One region of the Achromobacter sp. D7-1 genome, then DNA from elsewhere that is predicted to be linked to it. Evidence: predicted binding sites of a transcription regulator. Region 1 holds the regulator's gene; the other holds the start of a gene.
What was found. Region 1 encodes FliA, which starts transcription of late flagellar genes. Its sites were predicted from a motif close to CTAAAGTTTNNNNNNNNNNNGCCGNTA; they were not measured.
Positions count from the first base shown of each region.

Region 2: flgM (flagellar biosynthesis anti-sigma factor FlgM) is a predicted target of FliA. The motif match lies at 1,884-1,910, and genes of this name have one in related genera.

Region 1 covers NZ_JCBAMT010000056.1:32,026-46,436, forward strand. The annotation lists gene AC6LKD_RS21755 (O-linked N-acetylglucosamine transferase family protein) at 1-844, shown strand, start outside; gene rfbF (glucose-1-phosphate cytidylyltransferase) at 841-1,611, shown strand; gene rfbG (CDP-glucose 4,6-dehydratase) at 1,608-2,669, shown strand; gene rfbH (lipopolysaccharide biosynthesis protein RfbH) at 2,717-4,033, shown strand; gene AC6LKD_RS21775 (dTDP-4-dehydrorhamnose 3,5-epimerase family protein) at 4,035-4,604, shown strand; gene AC6LKD_RS21780 (NAD-dependent epimerase/dehydratase family protein) at 4,601-5,509, shown strand; gene AC6LKD_RS21785 (acyltransferase) at 5,506-6,006, shown strand; gene AC6LKD_RS21790 (alpha/beta fold hydrolase) at 6,025-7,572, shown strand; gene AC6LKD_RS21795 (FliC/FljB family flagellin) at 7,796-8,992, opposite strand; gene AC6LKD_RS21800 (RNA polymerase sigma factor FliA) at 9,408-10,163, opposite strand; gene flhD (flagellar transcriptional regulator FlhD) at 10,591-10,914, shown strand; gene flhC (flagellar transcriptional regulator FlhC) at 10,947-11,528, shown strand; gene motA (flagellar motor stator protein MotA) at 11,647-12,522, shown strand; gene motB (flagellar motor protein MotB) at 12,534-13,526, shown strand; gene AC6LKD_RS21825 (response regulator) at 13,529-13,909, shown strand; partial or broken gene AC6LKD_RS21830 (Hpt domain-containing protein) at 13,939-14,411, shown strand, end outside.
Region 2 covers NZ_JCBAMT010000076.1:3,189-17,599, reverse strand. The annotation lists gene AC6LKD_RS25480 (flagellar hook capping FlgD N-terminal domain-containing protein) at 1-81, opposite strand, end outside; gene flgC (flagellar basal body rod protein FlgC) at 102-521, opposite strand; gene flgB (flagellar basal body rod protein FlgB) at 544-951, opposite strand; gene flgA (flagellar basal body P-ring formation chaperone FlgA) at 1,129-1,842, shown strand; gene flgM (flagellar biosynthesis anti-sigma factor FlgM) at 1,972-2,265, shown strand; gene AC6LKD_RS25455 (flagella synthesis protein FlgN) at 2,297-2,776, shown strand; gene flhF (flagellar biosynthesis GTPase FlhF) at 2,906-5,638, opposite strand; gene flhA (flagellar biosynthesis protein FlhA) at 5,635-7,755, opposite strand; gene flhB (flagellar biosynthesis protein FlhB) at 7,759-8,913, opposite strand; gene AC6LKD_RS25435 (methyl-accepting chemotaxis protein) at 9,100-10,497, opposite strand; gene cheZ (protein phosphatase CheZ) at 10,868-11,500, opposite strand; gene cheY (chemotaxis response regulator CheY) at 11,509-11,898, opposite strand; gene AC6LKD_RS25420 (protein-glutamate methylesterase/protein-glutamine glutaminase) at 11,949-13,007, opposite strand; gene AC6LKD_RS25415 (CheR family methyltransferase) at 13,028-13,885, opposite strand; gene AC6LKD_RS25410 (methyl-accepting chemotaxis protein) at 13,894-14,411, opposite strand, start outside.

The DNA of each region.
Region 1 (14,411 bases):
GGTGGACCTGGCCGGCCACACTTCGCATAACCGCTTGGCCACTTTCGCGCGCAGGCCGGCGCCCGTGCAGGTGACCTGGCTGGGTTTCGGCTGCACGACCGGCCTGTCCGCCATCGACTACATCCTGATGGATGACGAGATGGCGCCACCTGGAACCGACCATCTGTTCGTCGAAAAGCCGTGGCGCCTGGACAAGACGAACTTCGCGTACCGGCCGAAGGTGGGCATGGGCGAGGTTTCCGATCTGCCGGCGTTGAGCAATGGCCACGTCCGCTTTGTCACGCTGTCCCGAGCGATCCGCTTCAACTACCGGGTCGTGCGCGCCTGGGCGGAGATCTTGCGCCGGGTGCCGGGTTCGTGCCTGGTGGTCGACAGCAACAGCTATTTCTCTGAGCGGATGCGTAGCGACCTGCTTCAGGCCTTCGGCCGGCACGGTATCGACCCGGACCGGCTGGAAATCGGGTTCCATTCGCCGCCCTGGGACGTGCTGCGCGGCGCGGACATCACGCTGGACTGCTTTCCGCACAATTCGGGCACGACCCTGTTCGAGAGCCTCTACATGGGCCTGCCGTACGTGACCTTGGCCGGCCCCCTGGGCGTCGGCCGGATCGGGGCTTCGACGCTGTCGGGCCTGGGGCGGCGCGAATGGATCGCGCAGACGGAAGCCGAGTACGTGGAAAAAGTGGTGGCAATGGCCAGCGACATCCCCGAGCTGGCGCGCATACGCGCCGGCTTGCGCCAGGAAATGCAGGCCAGCGCCTTGATGGATGAAACCGGCTTCGCCCGCAAGGTCGAGCAAGCCTATCGCGACATGTTCAAAAAGTGGTGTGAAGGATCCGTATGAAGGCCGTCATTCTCGCGGGGGGGCTGGGTACCCGCATTTCCGAAGAAACCCACGTCAAGCCCAAGCCGATGGTCGAGATCGGCGGTCGCCCGATACTGTGGCACATCATGAAGATGTACTCCGCCCACGGCGTGAATGATTTCATCATTTGCTGCGGCTACAAGGGTTACGTCATCAAGGAATACTTCGCCAATTACTTCCTGCACATGTCGGACGTGACGTTCGACATGGCCAAGAATCAGATGGAAGTGCATCAACGCCATGCGGAGCCGTGGCGCGTGACGCTGGTGGATACCGGCGACGACACCATGACCGGCGGCCGCCTGAAACGCGTCGCCAGCTACGTCAAGGAAGAGGAGGCGTTCTGCTTCACCTATGGCGACGGCGTGGCGGATGTGGACATATCTGCGCTGATCGCCTTCCATCACAAGCATGGCAAGCTGGCGACGGTGACGGCGGTCCAGCCGCCTGGCCGTTATGGCGCGCTGAAGATGGAAGATGACCTGGTCGCCGGGTTCACGGAAAAGCCGCGCGGCGATGGCGGTTTGATCAACGGCGGCTTCTTCGTGCTGTCGCCCAAGGTTCTGCCCCTGATCGAGGCCGACCATATCTCCTGGGAAATGGAACCCCTGGAATCGCTGGCCAAGGGCGGCGACCTGATGGCATTCAAGCACGCGGGCTTCTGGCAGCCGATGGACACGCTGCGCGAAAAACGCATGCTCGAGTCCCTGTGGGAGGCGGGCAAGGCCCCGTGGAGAATGTGGTGAACGTAGCGTCCGGCGCCTTCTGGCACGGCAAACGCGTCCTGCTCACCGGACACACCGGCTTCAAGGGCGGCTGGCTGGCCCTTTGGCTGCACAAGCTCGGGGCGGAGGTCGTAGGCGTGGCGTTGCCGCCCGCCGCGGACCGGCCCAGCCTGTTCGAATCGGCAGCGATCGGCGGCGTGGTCCAGAGCCATTTCTGCGATATCCGGGACGCCCAGGCCTTGGCTGCCATTGTGCGCCAAGCCCGGCCCGAGATCGTGCTGCACCTGGCGGCGCAGCCGCTGGTGCGGGCTAGCTACCGCGAGCCCTTGCAGACCTTCGACACCAACGTCATGGGCACGGCGAACCTGCTGGACGCGTTGCGCGGACTGTCGGAAGTTCGCGTGGCGCTGTGTATTACCACCGACAAGGTCTATCGCAACGAAGAATGGCCGTATCCCTACCGCGAGACGGATGCTTTGGGGGGACATGATCCCTACAGCGCCAGCAAGGCGGCGGCCGAGCTGGTGGCCGCGTGCTACCGCGACGCCTTCCTGCGCCAGCAGGGCGTGGCGCTGGCCACGGCGCGGGCGGGCAATGTGATCGGGGGAGGGGACTGGTCCGAAGACCGGCTGCTGCCCGATGCCGTGCGCGCCTGGCAAGGCGGCGGGGTGTTGGAAATACGCAGTCCGGATTCGGTGCGGCCCTGGCAGCACGTGCTGGAGCCGCTGGCGGGCTACATGCGCCTGGCAGAGGCTCTGTGGACGCGGTCGGAACTGGCCGGTCCGTACAACTTCGGCCCGCCGTCGCAAGACACGGCAACAGTGCGCGAAGTGGTCGAGCTGGCGCGCGAGGCCTATGGCCGAGGCGGCGTGACGTATGGCCAGTCCAGCAACGGTCCGCATGAAGCGGGCCTGCTGGCACTGGATACGGCGCGTTCCCGGGCGGTGCTGGGCGTGCAGGCGCGCTGGTCGCTGGCCGCGAGCGTGGCCGAGACGATGCGCTGGTATCGCGCGTACCAGGAAGGGGCCAACGCCCGTGTCCTGTGCGACGCCCAAATTGCGGCGTTTGGGCCGGTCTGAACTGGCTGGCCGCCGCTTCAAGAACACAACGGTTTTAGAGATAAGCAATGAACCCTAATGAAATCCGTGCGCAGATCGCTCAGTTGGTCGATCAGTATCACGAGTCCCAGGAACGAGAGCGCACGCCCTATGAGCCGGGCAAGACAGCGGTGCCGCCGTCCGGAAAGCTGATCGGCGCAGCCGAGCTCAAGGCGATGGTCGACGCCTCCCTGGACGGCTGGCTGACGACCGGGCGCTTCAACGAAGCATTTGAACAGCGCCTGGCACAGTACCTCGGTGTTAAACACCTGATCACGGTCAATTCCGGTTCGTCCGCCAACCTGGTGGCATTTTCGACGCTGACCTCGCCCAAGCTGGGCGAACGCGCGATCCGCCGCGGCGACGAGGTAATAGGCGTGGCGGCGGGCTTCCCCACGACTGTGAACCCCATCCTGCAATTTGGCGCGGTTCCGGTATTCGTCGATGTCGAGCTGGGCACGTACAACGTGGACGCTAGCCGCCTGGAGGCCGCGATCACGCCGCGCACCAAGGCCATCATGCTCGCCCATACGCTGGGCAATCCGTACAACCTGGACGCGGTCACGGCCTTGTGCAAGAAGTATGGCCTGTGGCTGATCGAGGACTGTTGCGACGCCCTGGGTTCGACCTATAACGGCCGCATGGTCGGCACGTTCGGCGATATCGGCACGCTCAGCTTCTATCCCGCGCATCACATCACGATGGGTGAGGGAGGGGCAGTCTTCACCAACGATCCGCATCTGAAGCTGATCGCCGAGTCGTTCCGCGACTGGGGGCGTGACTGCTACTGTGCGCCGGGCAAGGACAATACCTGCGGCCGCCGCTTCTGCCAGAAGCTTGGCAGCCTGCCCGAAGGCTACGACCACAAGTACACCTACTCGCACATCGGCTACAACCTGAAGATCACGGACATGCAGGCCGCCTGCGGCCTGGCGCAACTGGATCGGGTGGAGGAGTTCGTGGCCCGGCGCAAGGAGAACTTCCGTTTCCTGAAGGAACGGCTGGCGTCGTGCGAGGAATTCCTGATCCTGCCTGAAGCGACCCCCGGATCGGACCCGTCGTGGTTCGGTTTCCCGATTACCTTGCGGCCCGAGGCCGATGCGCGCCGCGTCGACCTCCTGACCTACCTGGATCAGGACAAGGTCGGAACGCGCCTGCTGTTCGCCGGCAACCTGACGCGTCAACCTTCCATGGTCGGCCAGAACTACCGCGTATCGGGAGATCTCACCAACACCGAAATCATCATGCAGAACACCTTCTGGATTGGCGTTCAGCCCGCGCTCACACGCGAGATGCTGGAATACGCGGCAAGCCGGATCGAACTGTTCTTCGGCCAGGGTTTCTGACATGCGAGTCGAAGCCCTGGCGATCCCGGGCTGCTATCTGCTGACCCTGCCATGCTTCCCGGACGCGCGCGGCGAGTTCCGCAAACTGCTGCATGCGCCGTCGCTGGCGGCGCTGGGGCTGGAGACCGGATTCGTCGAATCCTACGTCTCGGTTTCGCACCGCGGGGTGCTGCGCGGCCTGCATTTTCAGCTGCCGCCGTCCGACCACGCCAAACTGGTTTCCTGCCTGACGGGGCGCGCGCGCGACGGCCTGCTGGACTTGCGCCGGGGCTCTCCGACTTACGGGCAATCGCTGTCGCTGATGCTGGATGGCACGGTGCCGCAGGCCCTATACGTGCCTCGCGGTGTGGCCCATGGCTTTGCCGCGCACAGCGATGGCACCGCGCTGCTGTACTACACGACTACTGTCCATGATCCCGAGCGTGACGCGGGCGTACACGCGGACAGCGCGGGCATCGATTGGTGGGCGGGCGCGGCCGATGTAGGCGTGCCCATCATGTCGCCCCGCGACGCCGCGCTGCCGCGGTTCCAGGACTTCGAGTCGCCTTTTATCCACGGTGAATCGGCATGAGCCTGTGCGTACTGGTCACGGGCGCAAGCGGCTATGCGGGCGGGGTCATTGCCGCGCGCCTGCGCGCTCTGGGCATGTCGGTGATCACGGCCGGCCGGGCCAGCGCCAATGACCTGCGGCTGGATCTGGCCGATCCGCGTGGCGTAGCGGGCCTGGACCTGCCCGCCGGCATCGACGCTTGCGTGCACGCTGCCGCGATGCATGAGGTGGCTTGCCGGGCAGACCCGCAGGCCGCCTACGTGGTCAATGTTGCCGGCACCCGCGCCTTGTTGCAGGCCTGCGAACGGGCAGGCATCCGCCGTCTGGCATACATCTCGACGTTTCACGTATACGGCCGGCCGGAGGGCGACTTGGACGAGTCCGCTCCACCCACACCGGCCAACGATTACGGTTTGACGCATCTACAGGCTGAACAGCTATTCGAAATGGCGGCTGGCAGCATGAACGCTTCGGTCGATATCCTGCGGCCCGCCAATCTGTACGGCGCGCCTGCCTCCTGGGACGGCTTCGACCGCTGGACGCTGGCGCCGTTTGATTTTTGCCGGCAGGCGGCGCGGGACGGCCGGATCGTCCTGCACGGCCAGGGACGGGCCGTACGTAATTATCTGGATGCCGCGCATGTCGCCGAGGTCGTGGCCGAGCGCCTGCAAGGGCCGGGATCAGGCCTGACGCACTTGGCGGGCGAGGACTGGCGTATCCGCGACCTTGCGGAGCTGGCCGCGGCTCAGGCCAGCGCCTGCCTGGGCAGGTCGGTGGTGGTGCAGACGGGAGAAGCCCAGGAGATACAGGCACCTGCGTATCGCTATCGTTCCCGGACATTGGTTCCGCGCGAAGGCGACGAACGCGCCGCGATGGCCGCCTTTCTGACCCGGACGCTGGCGCATCTGACGGAGTGCAAGGCATGAACCGGATTTCAACGCTGGCAAAAATCTCCCCATTGGCCGATATCGAACGCTCGGTGCGCGGCAATGCCGTGGTGATCGGCGATCACGTCACAATAGACAGCTTCGTGAAGATCAAATTCGCGGGCGGCGACGGCGACGTGCATATCGACGACCAGGTCTATCTGAATTCGGGTGTGGTGATCTATTCGGGCAATGGCATCCGTATCGGCCGCGGCACGCTGATTGCCGCCAATACGACCCTGGCGCCCACCAACCACGAATACCGCAGCCGCGACCAGACGATCATCGAGCAGCGTTTCATGCCCAGCAAGGGCGGCATAGTCATCGAGGACGATTGCTGGATCGGCGCCAACTGCGTATTGCTGGATGGCTGCATCCTGCGGCGCGGCTGTGTCGTGGCGGCCGGCACGGTCTTGCGTGGCGAATGGCCTGAGTATGCGGTGATCGGCGGCAGTCCCGCAGCGGTGATGCGCTATCGCGAATCCGCTGGGAAGTAAGAGTTTAGGAGTTTGGCAATGACATCGTCGACAAAGGGCGGCCAAGGTGCCGCCGGCGGACAAAAAATAGGTTTGAACGAAGCGTTCGAATTGGCCGTGCGCCATTGGCGGGAAGGCAAGCGCGCGGAAGCGGCCCACATCAATGGGCAGATCCTCGGCGCCCGTCCCGGACATCAGGGGGCGCGTCATCTGAAGATGACGCTGGAGCACGGCGTGCAGGGCCTGGCCTTTACCGCGCTGCGCCTCTCCGACCCGGAGCTCTACAGCATCGGAGACTATAGCTACGGCACGCCGTCGGTGTTTCCGCACAATCAGCCACACGAGCCCGCGCGCTTGTCCATCGGCAATTTCTGCACGATCGGGCACGAGGTTGAAATCATCCTGGGTGCATATCATCGCCAGGATACCTATACGATCTATCCGTTCTCGGCCCCCCATTTCGGAACCTTGTTTTCCTCCACCCGCCAGATCACCGATTACTCCACCACGAAGGGCGGGGTATCGATCGGCCATGACGTCTGGATCGGCGCCGGCAGCAAGATCATGGCGGGCGTGACGATAGGCACGGGCGCGGTCATCGGCGCGGGCTCGATAGTGACGCGCGACGTTGGTGCGTATGAAATCTGGGCAGGCAATCCCGCGCAGTTCCGCCGCCGCCGATTTGACCAGGAGGTCGCGGACCGCCTGATGGCGCTGCGCTGGTGGGATTGGCCCAAGGACCTCATCGAGCGCCATGCGCGCGACATCATGCGCGGCACGCCCGAAGCGCTCGACGCGTTGGCGCAGGGCCACGACGCCTGGCTTGCGGGATTGCGCAAGGGCGTCACGGCGCCTTTTGAAATGCTGCAAGGCAGGTCAGGGTTGTTGCGCGCCCGCCGCTCATCCGACTGGCGCGAAGGTCGTCCGACCTGGGTGGTGTTGCACGGTTCGCTGGGCAATATCGCGACCGTGCAAGGCATTGAAAAGCATCTTTCGGACATGAACCTGCTGTTTGTCGACCTGCCGGGTTGCGGCGGCAGCACGGCGCCGGCGGATATGTCCGTGGACGGCTTTGCCGACGAACTATTGCCTGCGCTGCTTGCCGCGGTTCCCGGAGGATTCGGCGTGCTGGGTGCCTCTTTTGGTGGCAGCGTCGCATTGGCCATTGCGCGCCGCTCGTCGCGGTGCACTTCCGTCGTGCTGTTGGACACGCCATTCAGCGCAGCAAAACTCTGGCATAACCATGCATTCCTGCGCGGCGCGATCGCCTCTCGGCCCGATGACCGCTATCTGCGCAGCTTCGCGCTGGAGATTTATGGCGTGACGCCCACGGCTGCCGTGGAACGCGAGTACTGGCATTTGTTGGATGGCATCGCCGTGCCGGTGCTGGTGGTGAGCGGCGACGTGCCGACGCTGCCGCAACGCAAGATGCCGCCCGTGCCGTGCTGCCTGGACGAGGCGGATCTGGCGCAACTGCGCGGCCTGGGTTGCCGCATCGAGCGGGTGAAAGGCGGCCACGATCTCATCAATGACAATCCGGCCGCCGTGGCGGCGCTGGTGCGGTCTGCAGAAACGGTTGTGGCCTGAAGGATGAGATAGACCCAGCTCTGCGCGATGCGGCGCTGAATGAAGCAAGAAACGAGAATGGGCGGAATTGGATTCCGCCCATTTTTTTGTCTCTGCGTCACGAGGGAAGAGGGCCGCCCGCCATAAAAAAACCAGCCCGGAGGCTGGTTTTTGGTACTGCTTCGGTGCGAACAAGGGAAGCAACTTGCCTTCCCCTGCTGCCCCGCAGGACTGTCCGCTGGAATTAACGCAGCAGCGACAGAACCGTTTGCGGCACTTGGTTGGCCTGGGCCAGAACCGAGGTGCCAGCCTGTTGCAGGATCTGAGCCTTGGTCATGTTCGACACTTCCGTGGCGTAGTCGGCATCTTCGATGCGCGAACGAGCGGCGGACAGGTTGTTGATCGTGTTGTTCAGGTTGGCAACGGTCGATTCGAAGCGGTTCTGAATCGCACCCAGCGAGCTGCGCTGCGAGTCGATGTTCTGCAGAGCCTTGTCCAGACCGGCCAGCGGGTTGGCCGTTGCGCCCTTGTTCAGGCTGGTCAGCGGGATCGAATCGGTCTTCAGCGTGAACTTGGCGGTAGTGGTCGGGGCCGTCGTGGTGTCGGCATCCTTCGGGTTCACGGCGATGTAGTAGCTGCCGGAAGCGCCCGAAGCGACGTCGAAGCCCTTGGCCTTCAGGTTGCCGGATTCGGTAGCGTCAGCGGCAGTGATGTCGACCTTGACGAACCAGTTGCCATTGTCGTCAGCTTGAGCTTGCGTGCCAACGGAAACGCTCGAGTTGGCGACACCCAGACGACCGGCCAGATCACCGGAGGTACCTTCGGCAACGGTGTTGCTGGTGACGGAGGTGGTCGAGCCGTAAGCGGCCTTGTATTCCGTACCGCTCAGATTGGTCAGAGTGCCACGCGGGCCGGAGACGTTGAAGCCGTCCAGACCCAGGGTCTTGGCGGTGACTTCCTTCAGGTCGATCGTGATGGTTTCGCCGTCGTTGGCGCCAACTTGGATCGTCAGCTTGTTGTCCTTGGCCAGGACGTTCACGCCGTTGAACTGGGTTTGGGCCGACACGCGGTCGATTTCGTCCAGGCGCTGCTTGATTTCAGCTTGGATCGAGTCCAGGTCGGTCGGCGAGTTCGTGCCGCTGGTGGCTTGAACCGACAGCTGACGCACGCGCTGCAGGTTGTTGTTGATTTCGTTCAGCGCGCCTTCGGTCGTTTGAGCGATCGAGATGCCGTCGTTGGCGTTGCGGGCGGCTTGGGTCAGGCCCTTGATGTTCGCGGTGAAGCGGTTGGCGATGGCTTGGCCAGCGGCGTCGTCCTTGGCGCTGTTGATGCGCAGGCCGGAGGACAGGCGCTCGATGGCGCTGCCCAGTGCCGATTGCGACTTGTTCAGGTTGTTTTGAGCAACCATCGAGAGGTAGTTGGTATTGATAACGGCAGCCATGTTGGTGCTCCCAAGAGAGAAAGGCTTCTTCAAACCGGGCAGCGACGCCGCCCACTGGTGTTAACGGGAAAGTTCGTCGACTTTGTGTCTAGGAATCTCTCCGTTGCCAGGATTACGGCAGTCCAAAATCAATCTTTAGCGCTATTTCGCGAAAGTCGACATTTTTCTTGGATTCACCGGAGGAGGGCGTGTCCGGTGCCGTGACGCACTGTATCGGGCAGGCGCTACACAAGCCGTGTTGTCTCTGTGTAGAGATGGGCGCCGTGGCAACCTCTTACAGGAAAGAAGCCCGGAGCGGATGTGCCGGTAGCGCTGGTGACCAGACGGCAGCAATGAAAACGGACGCGATACGCGTCCGTGTTGCCGACAGCCTTTGCCCTCCTGGGCTCGTTCCTGCGGGGTGCTGATTCAGATCCTAGATCACCTGGGCGATCTGCCCATCCTGGGGCAGTTCCTGCCAAGCCTGTTCCTTCAGCTTCACCCGGATCCGCGCGGTCGCCTGCGACCGCAACTGGCATACCCGCGCCTCGGTCACATTGAGGATCGCGCCAATTTCCTTCAGGTTCAGCCCCTGTTCGTAGCAAAGCGACAACAGCAGTTTTTCACGCTCGGGGAGGGTGTCGATGGCGTGGACCAGCGCCTGCCGGAAGTCGCCTGCCAGGAGCGAATCCAGCGGATTGCCGCCCGCCGCGCCGTGGTTCAGGGTGGCAGCCCAGTCGGATTGGCCGCTGGCCGAGTCGGGTTCGGTGGCGAAGTCCTCGTAGTGCACGATCTGAACGCCCTGGGCGTCGTGCAGCAGCGATTGGTAGTCGCCCAGCGGCATCTCGAGTTGTTGCGCGATTTCGGCTTCGCTTGGCGCGCGCATCAAACGCTGTTCGAGCTGCTGGATGGCCTGTTCGATCTTGCGCGCCTTGGCGCGGACGCTACGGGGCAGCCAGTCCTGGCCGCGCAGTTCGTCCAGCATCGCGCCGCGGATGCGGGTGGTGGCATAGGTCTCGAACTGGGCGTCAGCCGTTTCCTGATAACGGCGCACGGCGTCGAGCAGGCCAATCATGCCGGCTTGTATCAGGTCGTCGAGTTCTACGCTGGCGGGTAGCCGGGCGAGCAATTGCAGGGCCAGCTTCCGCACTAGCGGGGCATATTCGACCAGGCTGTCATCTGCGTGAGGCATTGCGGGAATGTCGGGCGGGTCCATCGTGGCGCGTAAGCTGTTGTCAATTTGCGACATTGTCGACAAACGCGCGGCTGAGCTAAAGCTAGGTGGATTTAATGATCTGCAAGGTGCCATTGTCGGCAAACAACACCGTTTCATTCCTCAAAGTACGCAATGTTTTGAATGCTTATTTGGCAAATTGACGTAAATTTGTCCGAAACTTATATGTCAAGGTGTATCGGAAAAGGTAAGTTGCGCAACATCAACAAAGTTTTGTCATATAAGTCATAGAAAATGACATCAGCTGTGGTAAATTTTACTTAAATTGCGAACAAATGATACATTTCGCATCAATGCAAGGTGTATCGGACGTGAAGGCAACGGGATTCCGGTGCTTTTGCTTACATGAGCCCCCATCGGCGGGATAGGGAATAGGGAGTTGGGCGTGCAACAAGTCGAAAATTCATTGCTGACAGACATTCGCGAAGTGAATCTGTCTTATTTGTTACTGGCGCAGCGCATGCTGCGCGACGACTACGCGGCGTCGATGTTCCGCCTGGGATTCAGCAACGAGGTTGCTGACATCCTCATGCGCCTTTCGCCGGCGCAGTTGGTCAAGCTCGCAAGCTCCAGCTCGCTGCTGTGCCGCTTCCGCTTCGATGACTACAGCCTGCTGTCCGCCCTGACCCATGACGTTCTGGGTGGTGCGCTGCAGCAAGCGCATGCAACCATCCTGCTGGCCAAGCAGCCTGTCGAAGAATTGGCCTGACGGCCTGATCATTCCCTCCGGAAACACGTGTAATGGCCACCAAGAGCGTTTCGCAGGAAGCGGATGACATTCTGCTTGCCAGCTCCATGATCACTTTGGGAGCCCGGCTGCAGGTGCTGGAGGCTGAAACCAGCCTCAGCCATGACCGCCTGGCGCGCCTGTACCGCGAAATCCGCGGCTGCTCGCCACCCAAGGGCATGCTGCCCTTTTCGGTTGACTGGTTCATGACCTGGCTGCCGAACATCCATTCCTCGCTCTTCTACAACGTGTATTCGTTCCTGAATGCGCGCACCAGCAGCAAGGGCATACGCGCCACCATCGACGCCTATCGTCTCTATCTCGAAAACGCCGGCACGGATGCCGCTGAAGGCGCAGAGCCCGTCCTGAGCTTCACGCGCGCCTGGATGCTGGTGCGCTTTTTCGATAGCGGCATGCTGCAAATGTCCGCCTGCCGCCAATGCGGTGGGCATTTCATTGCCCACGCCCACGATCCCCAGTCGGATTTCGTGTGCGCGATCTGCCGGCCGCCCCCCCGCGCTGGCAAGACGCGCGCCGCGGCCAAGGCGCGCGCCGGCACCCGCCCCGCGCCTGTTGCGAATACCGCCCGGCTCTGACCGGCGGCATCCAAATACATCAAAAGCCCTGGAAAACCCCCCGTAACCCGCCTTTTTGGGTCGAGGGGAACAGGGGATCATTGACGCCGGTTTTAGACTTCGTTGGCAGGGGCCTGATGTGTTGATTGTTATCGGTTTTCTCGTGGTGGCCGTGTCGGTCGTCGGCAGCTTCATAGCGCTGGGCGGCCATTTGGGCGCGCTGTACCAGCCGTTTGAACTCACGCTGATCTTCGGGGCGGCTTTCGGGGCTTTCCTCGCCAGCAACAGCAAAAAGTCGCTGATGCTGGTCAAGGCCGCGCTACCCGACTCGCTGAAAAGCTCGCGCTATGGCAAGGACGTCTACATGGAGCTGATGGCGCTTCTGTACGTACTGCTGAACAAGGCGCGCCGCGAGGGGCTCATGGCCATCGAATCGCATATCGAAGACCCGGAATCCAGTCCGATCTTCAGCGAATATCCCCGCATCGCCAAAGACGCCAAGCTCATGGAGTTCATCACGGACTACCTGCGCATCATGATCAGCGGCAACATGAGCTCCTTCGAAATCGAGACGCTCATGGACGAGGAAATCGAGACCTACCGCCACGAGCGCGAAGTCCCCGTGCGCGCCTTACAACAGATGGCCGACGGCCTGCCGGCCTTCGGCATCGTGGCGGCAGTGCTGGGCGTGATCAAGGCGCTGGCCGCCGTGGACCAGCCTCCGGCGATTCTGGGCGACCTGATCTCCAAGGCCATGGTGGGCACCTTCCTGGGTATTCTGCTGGCTTACGGCTTCGTGGGCCCGCTGGCCTCGCGCATCGACCGCCGCAGCGACGAAGCGACCAAGGTGCTGGAATGCATCAAGACCACGCTGCTGGCCAGCATGAACGGCTATCCGCCGCAACTGGCGGTGGAATTCGGCCGCAAGGTGCTATTCTCGGCCGTGCGCCCGACCTTCGGTGAACTGGAAGAACACGTCCGGCAAGCCAAGTCCACCGCCACCGGCAAGGCCTGACGGAGCGGGCCATGAGCACGGTAAACAATCACCGCGTGGTGATCCGCCGCAAGAAGGGCGGGCATGGCGGCGGGCACCACGGCGGTAGCTGGAAGATCGCCTACGCCGATTTCATCACGGCGATGATGGCGTTCTTCCTGGTGATGTGGCTGATCAGCATTGTGCCGCGCGAAGAGCTCAAGGGCATCGCCGAGTACTTCCGCATGCCGCTGCGCGTCGCCATCGCGGGCGGCCCCAGTAGCTCGGCCGAGACCAGCGCGGTGCCGGGCGGCGGTAGCGACCCCCTGCGCAGCGAAGGCGATGTGCGCCGCGCGCAGGGCAACCGTGTCGAGGCCCAGCCCATGGGCGACGCCGAGCGCCGCGAGCAGCATCGCCTGGAAAACCTGAAAAAGCGGCTCGAGAACGTCATCGAGACCAGCCCGGTCCTGAAGAGCTTCAGGCCGCAGCTGCTGATCGACTTGACGACCGAAGGCCTGCGCATCCAGATCATCGACAACCAGAACCGTCCGATGTTCGCCACTGGCCGCGCGGATGTGCAGCCCTATATGCGCGACATCCTGCGAGAACTGGGTCCGGTCCTGAACGAATTGCCCAACAAGGTCAGCATTTCCGGCCACACCGACGCATCTCAGTATGCGCGCGGGGAGCGGGCCTACAGCAACTGGGAGCTGTCGGCCGACCGCGCCAATGCGTCGCGCCAGGAATTGGTGGCCGGCGGCATGAACGAAAGCAAGGTCCTGCGCATCCAGGGGCTGTCGTCCAGCATGAGCCTGGTTAAAGATGACCCGTATGCGGCCGTTAATAGACGTATCAGCCTAGTGGTGCTCAACCAGAGCACCCAGCGGCGCATCGAAAACGAGAACGCCGCAGCCGCGGACGTCAGCGCCAAGGATGCCCGCGAGGTGGGAACGGCAGTGGAGGCGGCGCAAGCCGCGGCCCAGGCCACGACGGCAACCAAACCAGGCGAGGCGGAGAGCAACCCGCCCGCGGAAGGGGTTCGATAGCAATGGCGGCAACGATTCTTGTGGCGGACGATTCGGCGACGATGCGGATGATCGTCCAGGCGACGTTGACGGGCGCGGGATGGCAGGTCTTGACGGCCGGCAACGGCCAGGAGGCCCTGGAAATGGCCAAGCGCCACCCGGTCGACCTGGTGGTCAGCGACTGGAACATGCCGGTCATGGGCGGCCTGGAGTTGATTCAGGGTTTGCGCCAGGAAGACCAGTACCTGGATGTGCCGGTGCTGGTATTGACCACCGAGGACGATGTGGACAGCAAGATGGCCGCCCGGGATCTGGGGGTCTGTGGCTGGCTTTCCAAGCCGGTCGACCCGGATGTGCTGGTGGAATTGGCGTCTGAACTGCTCGACGAGCAGGCCGGCGCGTAAGCAGGTTCATTTTTGAAGGCGTACGGGTCATGAGTTCTGGTTTGGACCTCAGTCAGTTTTACGAGACCTTTTTCGACGAGGCTGACGAGCTGCTTGCGCAGATGGAGCAGCTGCTGCTCGAGCTCGATGTGGGCGCGCCCGACATCGAGCAGCTCAACGCGATTTTCCGCGCGGCCCACTCGATCAAGGGCGGGGCGGCGACGTTCGGCTGTTTTACGCAGCTGGCGGGCACGACCCATTTGCTGGAAAACCTTCTGGACGCGATCCGTCGCGGCGAAATGGCGCTGCGCACGGACATGATCGATATTTTCTTGGAAACGAAAGACGTGCTCAAAAGCCAACTGGATGCCTATCGGGCCTCCGAAGAGCCCGATGAAGCCGTGTTTGAGCGTATCTGCGCTGTACTGAGGCAGCTTGCGCTGGAGCATAAGGATCCCGCTGCGGCCTCTGCACCGGCCGCGGTCCCCGCAGCGGCGGCAGCTCCGGCTCCGGCCCCCGCACC
Region 2 (14,411 bases), on a different contig from region 1:
TTGGGCCGTGCTGCTGCCGTTGGCGCCGGTTTGCGCCAGGCCCAGGCCGGTCTTGCTCGTTGATTGGTCGATAGTGGTCATGGATACACGGGTTCCGGAAATTAGGACTGGCCGATGGTCAGCGTCTTCTGCATCAGGGCCTTGGCGGTATTGAGCACTTCCACGTTCGCCTGGTACGAGCGCGAGGCCGCGATCATGTTCACGGTTTCAGCCACCGGGTCAACATTGGGCATGCTGACGTAGCCCTGCGCGTCGGCCAACGGGTGTTGCGGGTCGTAGACCTGTTTCAAGGGTGATTGATCCTCGATCACGCCAGCCACGCGCACGCCGCCGATCTCCTGGCCCAAGGCCTGGCCCGCCGGGGGATTCACCTGGAACACGACCTGGCGGGCGCGGTACGGTTTGCCATCGGGGCCGACCACGCTGTCGGCGTTGGCCATGTTGCTGGCCGCCACGTTCATGCGCTGCGATTGCGCGCTGAGCGCCGAACCGGCGATATCGAAAATGCTCAACAAGGACATTGCCTGCCGCTCCCTTTTGAAATCATTCCTGAATTGCGGCCATCATGGTCCGGATACGGCCAGACAGCATCTGCATCGTGCTTTGGTAATGCAGGGTGTTATCCGCGAATTGCACGCGCTCGATGTCCATGTCCACCGTATTGCCGTCCATGCTGGGCTGGTACGGCAGGCGGTACAGCAGTTCCGTCGGGCCCTGCGATACTGCCTTGGCCGGAATGTGGCGCGCGGACGTCAGCGTGAGCGAGGTATCGGGCAGGCGCTTGGTGCCTTCCATGGCGTTGGCCATTGCCGTCTTGAAGTCGAAATCACGCGCCTTGTAATTGGGCGTATCGGCGTTGGCGATGTTCGACGACAGCACTTCCTGGCGTTGCGCGCGCAGTCCCAGGGACTGCTGGAAGAAGCGGAAATCTTCATTAAGCCGGTCTAGCATCGGGGCGCCTTGGTGCGTTGCAATTCAGATAAAACGAGGGACGCCGGACAGACCGTTATCCCATTGGATGACGGCATCATAGGGGCCAGGGGCTCGACACAATCAGCCAAATAACCCGTCATTTCTCATCCAATTCACGTATTGCCGAATGCCGCGGACTTCTACAATTCATCCATCATGAAAATATCCGCAACCCGACTCCGCGCGCGCGCCGGCTGCCTGGCCGCCCTGCTGCTGCCCCTGGCTGCCGCGCAGGGGCAGGAAGCGGCGACTCAGGCACCCGAGGCGATCGCCCTCGTGGCGCAGACCTATCTGCTGGATCAGCTGGCTGGCCTGCCCGGACAGCCGTCGGTCGCGATCGACCCGCCGCGCGCAGAACGCCTGGCGCCCTGCGACGTCATGTCCCCATTTATGCCGTCCGGCATGAAACTGCGTTCGCGCATGACGGTTGGGGTACGCTGCAACGCGCCCAAACCCTGGACGGCCTATGTCCAGGCAACGGTAAGCGTGCCGGGTCACTATTACGTCGCCGCGCGGCTGATTGCGGCAGGACAGGCGCTGACGCCGGACGACCTCGCGCCGCGGGACGGCGACCTGATCGCCCTGCCCCCAGGCGCAATTACGGATCCGCAAGCCGTGGCGGGGATGACGGCGGTGCACCGGATCAATGCCGGGCAAGCGGTGCGGAGTTCCGGGTTGCGCAACGCACAATCGGTGCTGCGCGGCGCCAATGTCCGCATCAACGCGCGCGGCAAAGGCTTCGTGGTCAGCAGCGAAGGGCAGGCGCTCGACAACGCGGCGCCGGGCGCCACCGTGCAGGTGCGCACCGCGGGCGGCCAAGTCGTGAGCGGCGTGGTGCGCAACGCCAGCCTGGTCGAAATACAACTGTAATTGTTGTTACATGTCGCATCGCACCATACACCGCCCGTCCCCTAAAGTTCTTTCCGGCCCTGCCGTTACTGAGGCATAAGTAGGCGATTCCGTCGCACAACCGACCTTGGACGCCCCGCGGAGAAAATCTTGAAGATCAATTCCACCACCAACCGCCCCCTATCGGCTGACACCGTCGCGCCTCGCGCCGACTCGGCCGTTGCCCAGGCCTATGGCGCGGGCAGCGCCAGCGGCTCCAGCAGCTCGCAGGTGGCGCTGAGCTCAGCGTCGCGCAAGCTGTTGGCGCTGCAGGACGGCTCCAATGACATCAACGTCGAACGCGTGGCCGCCATCCGCGCCGCCATCGCCTCGGGTCAGTTGAAGATCGACACCGGCCGCATTGCGGACAGTCTGATCGCCAGCGCCCGCGATCTGCTGAAGTAACCCCGAACCTCCCGAGCCGAACAGCATGACCATGAGCACCGTCGAATCCCTTCAATCCTGCTTGCGGCAGGAAGATACCCTGATCACCGAGTTCTCCGCCATTCTGGAAGAAGAGACCGAAGTGTTAGTGGGCTTGGGAAGCGTCGGCTCGCTGCAGGAAATCACCGAACGCAAGGGCGAGGTCGCCCGCAAGCTCGTGGACCTGAGCCAGGCCCGCGACTCTTTGCTCGCGGAAATCGGTCTGCCGGCAGGACACGCCGGCACGGAGCAGGCGGCCGTTCTGCACCCGCAGTTGTCAGGCGTGTGGCAGGCCCTGTTGAGCAAATCGGCATCCGCCAATGAAATCAATATGCGCAACGGCGCGCTCATCGACGTGCATCTGCGCTATACGCAGCAATCGCTGGACGCGCTGCGCAACATGGGCGCCGCTGGCGGCGCCCTGTCCACCTACGACGCCCGCGGTCGCGGCGCACGCACCGCCCCGGGCCGCAAGCCCATCGTGGCCGGCTGAACCACAACACGGTTGAACAGCGGCGCTTGCACAGCGCGGCGCGATCCGCAGATTGCGTTGCAGCGCGCATGTTCTTGCGCAAAAGCGCCAGTTCTTTAACGCGCGCAACCCATCAAACAGCGGCTCTCTTCAGGCCGCAGTCATCTCCAGCATCGCGTACATCTTCAGCAATGCGACCGGCAACATGCGTCCGGAAAGCTTGCGATCCGTTCCCATGATGCCCGACAGAGGCCCGCGCAGCACTTCCGCCGCCGGCGTATGCGCCAACTGCCAGCATGCCGCGCCCATCTGCCCGGCCATCAGCGATTGGCGGGCCAATGCATGCGCGCCGTCCACGGCCGGCAGAGCCTGCCACGCGTTCGCCATATAGCGGAATCCCGCCTTGGCCTCGTCTTGCAGCACCAGCCAGCGCGCCACCGTGGCGGCGTCCGCCTGGGACGCGGGCAGATTGGTCATGCCGAACAGCTGTCCGGCCACCTCGCCACTGACCGTGTCGATCAGGCGGGCGCAGACCAGCCGCACTGATACGCCGCCGCTGCGGCCCGGCAACGTCACTTCCGTACCGGAGGCCCACAATGCCAGGGGCACGCACTTGCTACCCTGGACGCTATGCAGCCCGGGCATGTCACCGGGCTGGCCGACAGGCAGATAACCCACGCTCTTGCCCACGGCATTCAGATTGGTCGGGCAGTCATCCTGGACCACGCGCTGGCCGCCAGCGCTGCGCGCCACCCAGGCGACGCCTTGTTCGCTCAAGGTCTGCCACAAGGCGGAAGTGCCGGCCTCCAGCATGTGCACAACCGGCACGCGCGCCAGTTTTTCCGCCAACCAGCGCACGCGAGCCTGCAACGCCTGGGCCGCATCCGGCTGGGCCGGCGCGGTAGGCGCGAACGAAGACAGCATGCCGTGCGGCAGAACCAGTTGCTGCGCGGGCGCTGCCAGGGCCGTGCCGCGATCGCTCATCAGCAGCGTGCCCAGCAACGCTCCTCCCGGCAAACCCTCACCCTTCAAGGGAGCCTTGCCATGCATGGCAAGCAGATGCCGTCCACAGACCGAGGAAAATTCACGGCCGATCATCGCCAAGGGCTCGTCGCCCAGGGCGGTCAGACTGGCGCCCGAACCGTCTGCGACATAATCGCGCCAGGATGCACGGGCCTGCACGCAGGCCGGATCGCTTTCCAGCCAGACGATAGCGTCGTCCAGGTTTTGCGCAGCCTCGATGGAGCCCGCGCCGCCTTGCGGCCTCAGGATCGCGGAAGCCAGCAATTGCCGCTTGCGGGCAGGATCCGCGCTTTCGGGTTCGCGCGATGCGGACACCAGCGTCGCCAGGTCGGCCTCGCTCGGGGTGTATAGCGCGCGGGCGCGTTCGACCATGGAAAAGGCGCGGTCGATCAACACGTCGGCCCGGGCCAGTTCCATGTGTTCGGGTACTTTCTGCCCCACCGACATGTAGTGGATTGGCAGGCGATGGCGGATGGCCGTGTCCAGCGCCGCGCCCAGGCGGGTGGCCTCGTCCAGCTTGGTAATGATGCAGCCAGCTACGTCCTCGCCCACGCCATTGCGATAGGCGTGCGCCACTTCGTCCAGGGTGTCGCCCTGGCTGGCTGCATTGAGCACCAGCAGCCGGCGCACCGGCTTGCCCGCATTGCACAGCATTGCCGCTTGTTCCGCCACCTGTCGGTCTCGCTGGCTGATGCCAGTGGTGTCGATCAGCACGATCTTGCGGCTGCCCAGTTCAGCCAGGATGCGGCGCAGTTCGCCCGCATCACGCACCGAATGGGCGGGCACGCCCATCAGGCGTCCGTAGATCTGCAGCTGTTCCAGCGCGCCGATCCGAAAATTATCGGTGGTCAGCATCGCGACCTGCTCGCGGCCCTCGCGTGCCACGCAGCGCGCAGCCAGCTTGGCCAGCGTGGTGGTCTTGCCAACGCCGGTCGGCCCGACCAGGGCATACACGCCGCCGGCCAGGAACTCGTCTTCGGACCGCAGCACCGGCAAGTGGGTTACCAGTTCGTTACGGGCCCAACTCAGCGCCGCTTCCTGCGTCATGCCCTGGGGCAGACGCTCGACCAGGGTGCGCACCAGTTTGGTACTGAAACCCGCGTCCAGCAGGCTGCGGAACAACGCGGCGCCTGCTGGCTCCCGGCCCGGCCCCTGGCGCCCGCCCCAGAGCAGCCCGTCCATGCGGCTTTCCAAGGCTCCGCGCAGCGCACTGATGGCGTCCTGCAAGCCGGCTGCGGCATCGGAAGGCAACGCGGCCGGCGGCGCCATCGGAGGCTGGCGCAGCGGCACATCGGGCATGCGGGCCATGGAAGACCCGGCTGCGGACTGAGGCGCTGCGGGCACGTAGGCCGCGGGAGCAGCGGTCGAGGCGGCGGCTCGCGCAACCGGCGTCTCGCGCAACGGCGGCAAGGATGGCAATTCGACACGGACGGGCGCAGCCGGAGCAGGCACCGCTGCCGGCGGCGCAACCGGCGGCGTCTCGTCTTCGGCCTGCGTCGAGGAAGCATAGGCTGCTTGGTAGGCAGCAATCGAACGCGACGGCGCCGGGTAGCCGGCGGGTGGCATGGCGGGCGCCGGCGTCAACGGGAGCGCCGCCGGATCCGGGACATCGAAACGCACGCCCGCCGGAACGCTGACAGGCGCCTGCGGAAGAACATCGGCCGGCCGGGATGGCGCGGCTTCCTGTCGTGCAGGAGACTCATGAGCCGTGTCATCGAAGGCGCCCTCGACAGTGGCCAGAACCTCCACGCCGCCATCGACGCTGCGGTTCGACACGATCAGCGCATCCGGGCCCAGCACCTGCCGGACCTGGCGCATCACATCGCGGCTGTTCGCCCCAAAAAATCGGCTTATCTTCATGCCCCATTACCTCCGCCGATCAGCGCGGTCACACGCACCATGCGCTCATCGGGTATTTCCGTATTCGACAACACGCCCAGCTGCGGCAGGTGGTGCCGCAAGAAGCGCGACAAAGGCGCGCGCAAGACCGGCGACACCAGCAGCACCGGCGCGTTGCCCTGCGATTCCTGGCGTTCGACCGCGGCCTGCGCTTCGCGCAGCAAGGTATCGGCCAGCCCCGGCTCCAGTCCGCCACTGGTCGTCATGGCCTGTGAAAGCACGCGCTCCAGCTTCACGTCCAGGCCGATCACGCGCAGCTCGCCCTCGCCCGGGAACCATTGCTGGGTGATGGCGCGACCCAGCGAACGGCGCGTCAAGGCGATCAGTTCGTTGATGTCGGGCTGGCTGCCCGTGCCCGCGGCCAGCGCCGCCAGGCGCGGGCCATGCTCGGACAAGGTGTCGATGATGGTGCGCATGTCGCGGATCGGCACTTCTTCCGACAGCAGGCCTTGCAACACCTTCTGCAACGCCGTGAGCGACAAGGTCTTGGGCACCAGGTCTTCGACCAGCTTGGGCGCGTCGCGGCCGATGCGGTCCAGCAATTGCTGCACTTCCTGGCGACCCAGCAGGTTGGAACCGTGGCGATGCATCAGGTGATTCAGGTGCGTCGCGACCACGGTGCCGGCATCCACCACCGTGTAGCCCGCCACCTGCGCCTGGTCGCGCAGGCTGCCGTCGATCCACAGCGCCGGCAAGCCAAAAGCGGGGTCGGTCGTGGGCGTGCCCTTGATCGGCATGGTCACGCCGCCCGGGTCGATCGCCAGCCATTGCCCCGGCATGGCTACGCCATGGCCGACTTCCACGCCAGACAGCAGGATGCGGTAATCATTGGGCTTGAGCTCGAGGTTGTCCCGGATATGCACCACCGGCGGCAGAAAGCCCACGTCCTGCGCGAACTTCTTGCGCAGGCTGCGGATGCGGTGCAGCAGTTCGCCGTTCTGGGCGTGATCCACCAGCGGAATCAGACGATAGCCGACCTCCAGACCCAGCTGGTCCACCATCGACACGTCGTCCCAACTGGCCTCGGCGGCGGCGGCCTGCGCCTGCGTGATCGCCTGCGGCGGCACCTCCGCGGCGGCCGCCGCTGCCGCAGTCTGCCGCTTGTACAGCACCCAGCCCCCCCAGCCCAGCACGCCGGCCAGGGTCAGGAAGGCGACGTGCGGCATGTTGGGAATCAGGCCCATGATGCCGACGATGCCGGCCGTCAGGAACAGCACGCTGGGGTTGGAGAACAGCTGGCTGATGATTTGCTGGCCAATGTCCTGGTCGGTCGACACCCGCGACACCACCACGCCCGCAGCGGTGGAAATCACCAACGCCGGAATCTGGGCCACCAGCCCGTCGCCGATGGTCAGCAGCGTATAAACGCGCGCCGAATCGCCCATCGACATGTCGTGCTGGGCAACGCCCACGATCAGGCCGCCGATGATGTTGATCGCCATGATCAACAGGCCGGCGATGGCATCGCCGCGCACGAACTTGCTGGCGCCGTCCATCGAGCCGAAGAAGTCGGATTCCTGCGAGACTTCCGCGCGGCGCTTGCGCGCCTCGTCTTCGCCGATCAGGCCGGCGTTCAGGTCCGCGTCGATCGCCATCTGCTTGCCCGGCATCGCGTCCAGGGTGAAACGCGCGCCCACTTCCGCAATACGGCCGGCACCCTTGGTGATGACGATGAAGTTGATGATGGTCAGGATCACGAAGACGATGATCCCCACGGCAAAGTTGCCGCCGACCAGGAAGTGGCCAAAGGCCTCGATGACCTTGCCCGCCGCGTCCGGACCGGTATGGCCGTTGAGCAGCACCACCCGGGTGGAGGCAACGTTCAGCGACAGGCGCAGCAGCGTGGCGAACAGCAGCACGGCCGGAAACGCGGCGAAGTCCAGCGGTTTGCGCGTGAACATCGCAACCAGCAGGATCATCACGGACAACGCAATGTTGAAGGTGAACAGCAGGTCGAGCAGGAACGTGGGCAGGGGCAGGACCATCATGCCCAGCACCATCACGATCAGGACAGGCCCGGCCAGCAGCCGCGCATGCGTGGCCCCACTACTCTTCAACATGGTGAGCAAAGCGCTCATTCCTTAAGCTCCTTGTGCTGCGGTTTTGGCTTGCGGGTCCAGCTCGGCCGGCACGGCCAACCGGGTCGGGACCGTAGGTTCGGCGCCCCACCCAGCCCGCCAGGAGCGCAGCTGGAAGACCCACGCCAGCACTTCTGCCACCGCGGTGTAGAGTTCGGCCGGGATTTCCTGCCCGATCTCCACGTGTTGATGCAATGCGCGCGCCAGGGGCGGCGCTTCCAATGTCGGGATGCGGTTTTCGGCCGCCAGTTCGCGGATCTTGGCCGCGATCAGGCCGGTGCCCTTGGCCAGCACTCGCGGCGCGCCGCTCTTTTCCTCGTCGTACTTCAAGGCCACCGCATAATGCGTGGGGTTGGTCACCACTACGTCCGCCTTCGGCACTTCAGACATCATGCGGCGCCGCGCCGCCTGGCGCTGCTGCTGCCGGATGCGCGCCTTCACGTGCGGGTCGCCTTCGCTTTCCTTGTGCTCCTGGCGCACGTCTTCCTTGGACATGCGCAGCTTCTTCAGGTGGCTCCAGATCTGCCACGGCACATCCAGCATGACGATGACGATGAGCGAAGCCACGATAAAGGCGCAGCACATCGCCACCAGCGTCAGCGCCTTGACCAGCGCCGCCGACGGCGCCACGTGCATCAGGCTCAGCATGTCGTCGTGATAGCGCCAGATGACCCAGACCGCTACGCCACCCACCAGCAGGGCCTTGGCCAGCGCCTTGATAAGCTCCACCACCGTCTGCGACGAAAACATCCGCTTCACCCCGGAAATGGGGCTGAGCTTGGAGAAATTGAACTGCAGGGGCTTGCCGGAGATGACGAGGCCGCCGAGCAGCACGCTGGACAGCACCGCGATGACCGCCAGCAGCCCAAAAATGGGCAGCAGCACCAGCAAGGCCTGGCCGAAACCCTCGACCGCCCGCTCGACCATCACGCCGGGATCGGCGACGATGCGCTGGTCGAAACCCAGGCCGTTGCGCAGCACGCCGGTCAGGGTGCGGTAGAGCGAACTGCCGCCCGCCCAGATGGCGCCCACGCCCGCCGCCAGCATCATGAACGTCCCCAATTCCCGGGAACGCGCAATCTGCCCCTCCTCGCGCGCCTTTTCCAGGCGCCTGGGAGAGGCGGCTTCGGTCTTTTCGAGGTCGCTTTCTTCGGCCATGCTCTGCGGTATCGTTGCGGCTCGCGGATTCTGGAATGACGAGCTGCCCGCCGAGATTCTAGGAGGCCCCGGGCTTGGGCGATAAGCCAAGAAACGGGGGGAAAGCGGCGCTATTCCCGGATGCGTTCCAGACGGCGCGTTCCAACCCGGCCTGGAACGCGCCCTGGCCCGTGAAGACCCGCCGCGTCAGGCCCCGGCGGCAACCGCCAGGCCGCCGGCCTCGCCCTCGCCCGCGACCGCCTGGAAGCGGGTGAAATCCAGGCCGATCCGCACCGCGCCCCAATGGTCCGACCCCAGATAGAGCGGAATGGATATGTCGTTGACGATTTCGCCCGTGTCGCGCGAGTAAGTCTGAAGCAGCATTCCGCCAGTGTTGGTCGCCAGGCGCAAACCCACCGGATCGTCAAAGATGCGCTTGTTCCGCACCCGCGCGATATCCTGTTTCGGATCCCCGGTGGGCGCCTGGGAAAAACGCAGATTGTGCGCCGGCGCGTAACCCCTGTTATCCACCAGAATCGTGTAGATCCCGCCCGGCACGCCATCCAGCACGCTGTCCAGCAACCGAGTCACGGATTCGTCGATCTGCCGGTCGTAGCTGGTGTGGTAGCGCGCCGGTTCGCTGCCCGGAATGCGCCGGTAATGCCGGTCGAACACATCGGCCCCGCGGCTCCTGGCGTCCTCCAGCAGGTTGGCAGCGGCGTCCCGGAAGGCTTCGACGGTTTCGGACAGGCCATCAAAAGCAGTATTGCCGGTGCGCATGTCGGCCAGGACCTCCTGCACACTTTCCGTCTGGCGGCGGATACGGTCGATTTCGCCGGACATGCTGCCGATACGCTCGAGCACGTTGGCGCTCAACGCCGCGATCCGCCCCACGTCCTCGCTCATGCCGTGATTGGTGGAGTCCACCTCGCCGATGGCCTGGACCACATCGCCGACCTGACGGTTCATGCTGTCGAAATCCCGCACGAAACGCTCGAAACCCGAGCATGTGCGGCCCAGCACCTCGCCTGAGGTGTCGACATCCTCGCGCAGCGTGCCGGTCTGACGCTGGGTCGTTTCCACCAGCTCCAGCATCTCGGCGGTATGCCGGCCGATATCGCTGGTGGCCGAGTTCACGCGCTCGGCCAGGCGCCCGACCTCGCTGGCGACGACGGCGAAGCCACGCCCCGCATCTCCCGCCCTGGCCGCCTCGACCCCGGCGTTCAAGGCCAGCAGCTGGGTCTGCAAGGCGATCTCCTTGATCAGCTTGCTGATGTCGCCAACCGAATGCGCACGGCCGGTCAGCTGCCCGACCACCTCGGTGAAGGCAGCCATCTCGCGCGTCATGCGCTCCACTCGCGCCTTGACGTCGGACAGCTCGGCCAACGCCTGCTGCGCCGCGTGCAGATTCTGCCCCGACACCTCGGCGATCTCGCGCGCATGGGTGGAAGTTGATGCCGACAGCGCGGCGATTTGCGCGCCGCTGGCCGCGAGCGCGTCGGCGGCGCGCGCCTGCTCCTGCGCCAGGAGCGAGCAATGGCCCGCCTGGAACTGCGTGCGCGCGGCATTCAGCGCGATTTCTATGCTGGATTGGCGGACGGTCATGATGCGGCCGCGTAGGCGCGCCATGAAGCCGTACAGCGGCCAAACGGCCGGACTAAAGGATAAAGTGCGCTCCGACAGCGTCGCGTCGCCGCGATTGAGCCGCCGCAACAAATTCCACATGCCTCCCAGACGGAATACGGATCTGGCCACGATCAACCTCCTTGTGCCGGCCCGGATCGCCTTCTATGGGCATCCGTTGCCTGGCGCGCACTGCGCGCCATGATTCACGCTGCACGGCCCCTATTTATTATTCTGGAGGGGAGTCTATCCAGGAGGCGCTGTTTACGCCCCTAGGGAATACGTTCATGCGCCGCCGGCACCATCAGGAAGGGAGGCCGCCGGAGGGCATGTCCGGCGGCGCGATTCCTGGCTAGAAGCCCAGGCTCGCCAGCAGGTCGTCGACCTGGTCCTGGCTGGTCACTACGTCGGTCTTGCCTTGCGGGCTGATCTGCGGACCGTTGAGCAGGCTGTTGGCCTCGTCGCGGCGTTCTTGCGGGACGTTGTCCAGCAGCACCTGCAGCAGTTCGCGTTCGATCGCGCCCACCACGTCCATCATGCGCATGATGACCTGGCCCGTAAGGTCCTGGAAATCCTGCGCCATGATGATTTCCATCAGCTGGGACTGCGTCTGCTGCGCCTGCTTCGGCACGTCTTGCAAGTATGCGCGGGTGTCCTTCACCAGTTCGCGCGCCTCGGGTAGTTCCAGCGGCTGGTCGTACCATTGCTGCCAGCGCGCGTCCAGCGCCTGCGCCGAGCGCGACAGGCCGTCCTGGATGGGGCCGGCCTGCTCGGTGGCGTTCAGCACGCGATTGGCGGCCTGCTCCGTCATCTGCGCCACGTAGCGCAGACGGTCGCGAGCATCGGGTATGGCGTTGGCAGCGTCCTTGATGGCCTGATCCAGGCCCAGTTCGCGCATGCTGTCGCGCAGCATGCGCGTCAGGGACGCAATGCGGTGGATCAGATCGGGGGATTCGCCCGGGTTCTCATGTTCGGTCGTACTCATGGCTCACCTCAACCGGCGATTTTCTCGAAGATCTTGTTGAGCTTCTCTTCCAGCGTCGCCGCCGTGAAAGGCTTGACCACATAGCCGTTGGCGCCGGCCTGGGCCGCGGCAACAATGTTCTCCTTCTTGGCCTCGGCCGTCACCATCAGCACCGGCAGCGAGGCCAGCGCCGCGTCGGCGCGGATCTGCTTGAGCATCTCCAGACCATCGAGGTTGGGCATGTTCCAGTCCGACACCACGAACTGGAAGCCGCCGTTGCGCAGCTTTTCCAGGCCGATGGCGCCGTCTTCGGCCTCATCCACGTTCTCGAAACCCAGCTCTTTGAGCAGGTTGCGGATGATCCGCCGCATGGTGGGGAAGTCATCCACCACCAGAATCTTCAGGCCCTTGTCTACCATCTTCTACTCCAGAAAAAATTTGCCTTGGACCGATCGGGGAGCTTTGCGCGTCAGACGCGGTGCCCACGGTCGCCCAGGCGAGTCAGAATGCGTTCGCTTATCGCCGACAACGAAACCACTTCATCCGCAGCGCCCAAGGCGATCGCCTCGCGCGGCATGCCGAAGACGACGCAGCTGGCTTCGTCCTGCGCAATTGTGTGCGCGCCCGCGCGGTGCATGGCCAGCATGCCGGCGGCGCCGTCCTTGCCCATGCCGGTCAAGATGACGCCGATGGCGTTCTTGCCCGCGGCGACCGCGGCCGAATTGAACAATACGTCCACCGACGGGCGGTGGCGATTGACGGGTTCGCTGGCTTCGAGCTCGATCACGTAGTTGGCGCCACTGCGCCCCAGGCGCATGTGCATGTCGCCGCCCGGCGCCAGATATACGTGCCCCGGCAGCACCCGGTCGCCGTGCACGGCTTCGCGCACGGTCACCGCGCACAGCGCATCCAGGCGCTGCGCGAAGGAGCGCGTGAAGCCCGCCGGCATATGCTGGGTGATCAAGATTGCCGGGCTGTCCGGCGGCAGCGGCTGCAGGACCTCGCGGATCGCCTCGGTGCCGCCCGTGGAGGCGCCGACGATGACCAGCTTTTCCGAACTGGACAGCGGCCGACGCAGCATGGGCGCCGGCGCGGCGGGTGCGGCATGCGCTGCGGGCGCCCTCAACTTGGCGCGCGAGGCCGCGCGTATCTTGTCGGCGATGATCTCGGTGTACTCGAGCAGGCCGTCGCGTATGCCCAGCTTGGGCTTGGTAACGAAGTCGATGGCGCCGAGTTCCAGGGCCCGCAGCGTGATTTCACCGCCGCGCTCGGTCAGCGACGACACCATCACGACCGGCATGGGCCGCAGGCGCATGAGCTTTTCGAGGAAATCCAGCCCGTCCATGCGGGGCATTTCCACGTCCAGCGTCAGCACGTCCGGGTTGTGGCGCTTGATGAGTTCACGCGCCACCAGAGGATCGGGCGCGGTCGCGACCACTTCCATGTCCGGCTGGCTGTTGATGATCTCGGTCATCAGCCCGCGCACCAGCGCCGAATCGTCCACGCACAAAACGCTAATTTTCTTCATTTTTTGCTGCCTCGTCCCGCTCAGGACCTGCCCGCGCATTCATAGACGGTCTGCCCGCGCAGACGAAAATCCCGGCTGATATAGGTGAAGTTTTCGGAATGGCCAGCGAACAGCAAGCCGCCGGGCTTGAGCAGCGGCACAAACCGCTCCAGGATCCTGGCCTGGGTGGGTTTATCGAAATAAATCATGACGTTGCGGCAGAAGATGACGTCGAACTGTTCGTTGATCTGCCACGCCGGCGCCAACAGATTCAGGGGCTCGTAGCGGACCATGTCGGCAATCTCGGGGCGCACCCGGACCAGCCCCTCGTTGCCGCCGCGCCCTTTCAGGAAAAAGCGCCTCAGGCGCTCAGCGTCCATCTTGTCCACGCGCTCGGCGGGATAGACCCCGGCGCGCGCGCGCGTGAGCACATTGGTGTCGATATCGGTGGCCAATACCGAACAGGCACTTGCCCGCGGACCCAGCGCCTCCACCAGCGTCATGGCGATGGAATACGGCTCTTCGCCGGTGGAGGCCGCACAGCACCACACCGACACCGGGCCGCCGCGCCGCTTGGCGAAGTCGGCCAGGATGGGAAAGTGATGCGATTCGCGGAAGAAGGCAGTCAGGTTGGTCGTCAGCGCATTGACGAAATCTTCCCATTCAGACGCGTTCGGCTCGTTTTCAAGCTGGTCCAGATAGCTGCCGAAATCCTGCATGCCCAGCGCGCGCAGGCGCCGCGCCAGTCGGCTGTAGACCATCTCGCGCTTGTGCGTGCCAAGCGAAATGCCCGCGTGCGCATGGATCATCTTGCGCACGCGCGAAAAGTCCGCGTCGCGAAAATCGAATTGGCGTTCCACCGAGATGGAAGGCGCCTGGTTTGCCGCTGCTGTCGCCACTGCAGTCCTCAGTGCCCAAGCGCAAGCGCATCAGGCGCCTGCAAGCGTGCATCGTCACCCGACGCGCGTGCCGATGACAGGCGCTGGGCCGGAACTTCGATGACTTCGCCCGCGTTGATCTTGAACACGGCCACTGCTTCGGCCAGGCGTTGCGCCTGCTCCTGCAGCGAACCCGCGGCTGCGGCCGCCTCTTCCACCAGCGCCGCGTTCTGCTGCGTCACCTCGTCCATCTGCGACACCGCGCGGTTCACCTGGTCGATGCCGCTGGATTGCTCTTCCGACGCCGCCGAGATCTCGCCCATGATGTCGGTCACCCGCTTCACCGAGGCCACGATCTCCTGCATCGTCGCGCCAGCGCGTTCCACCTGCTGCGAACCCGCACCGACCTTGGTCACCGAATCCTCGATCAGACCCTTGATCTCCTTGGCCGCCTGGGCGCTGCGCTGCGCCAGCGAACGGACTTCGCCCGCCACCACCGCAAAGCCCTTGCCCTGCTCGCCTGCGCGCGCCGCTTCCACCGCGGCGT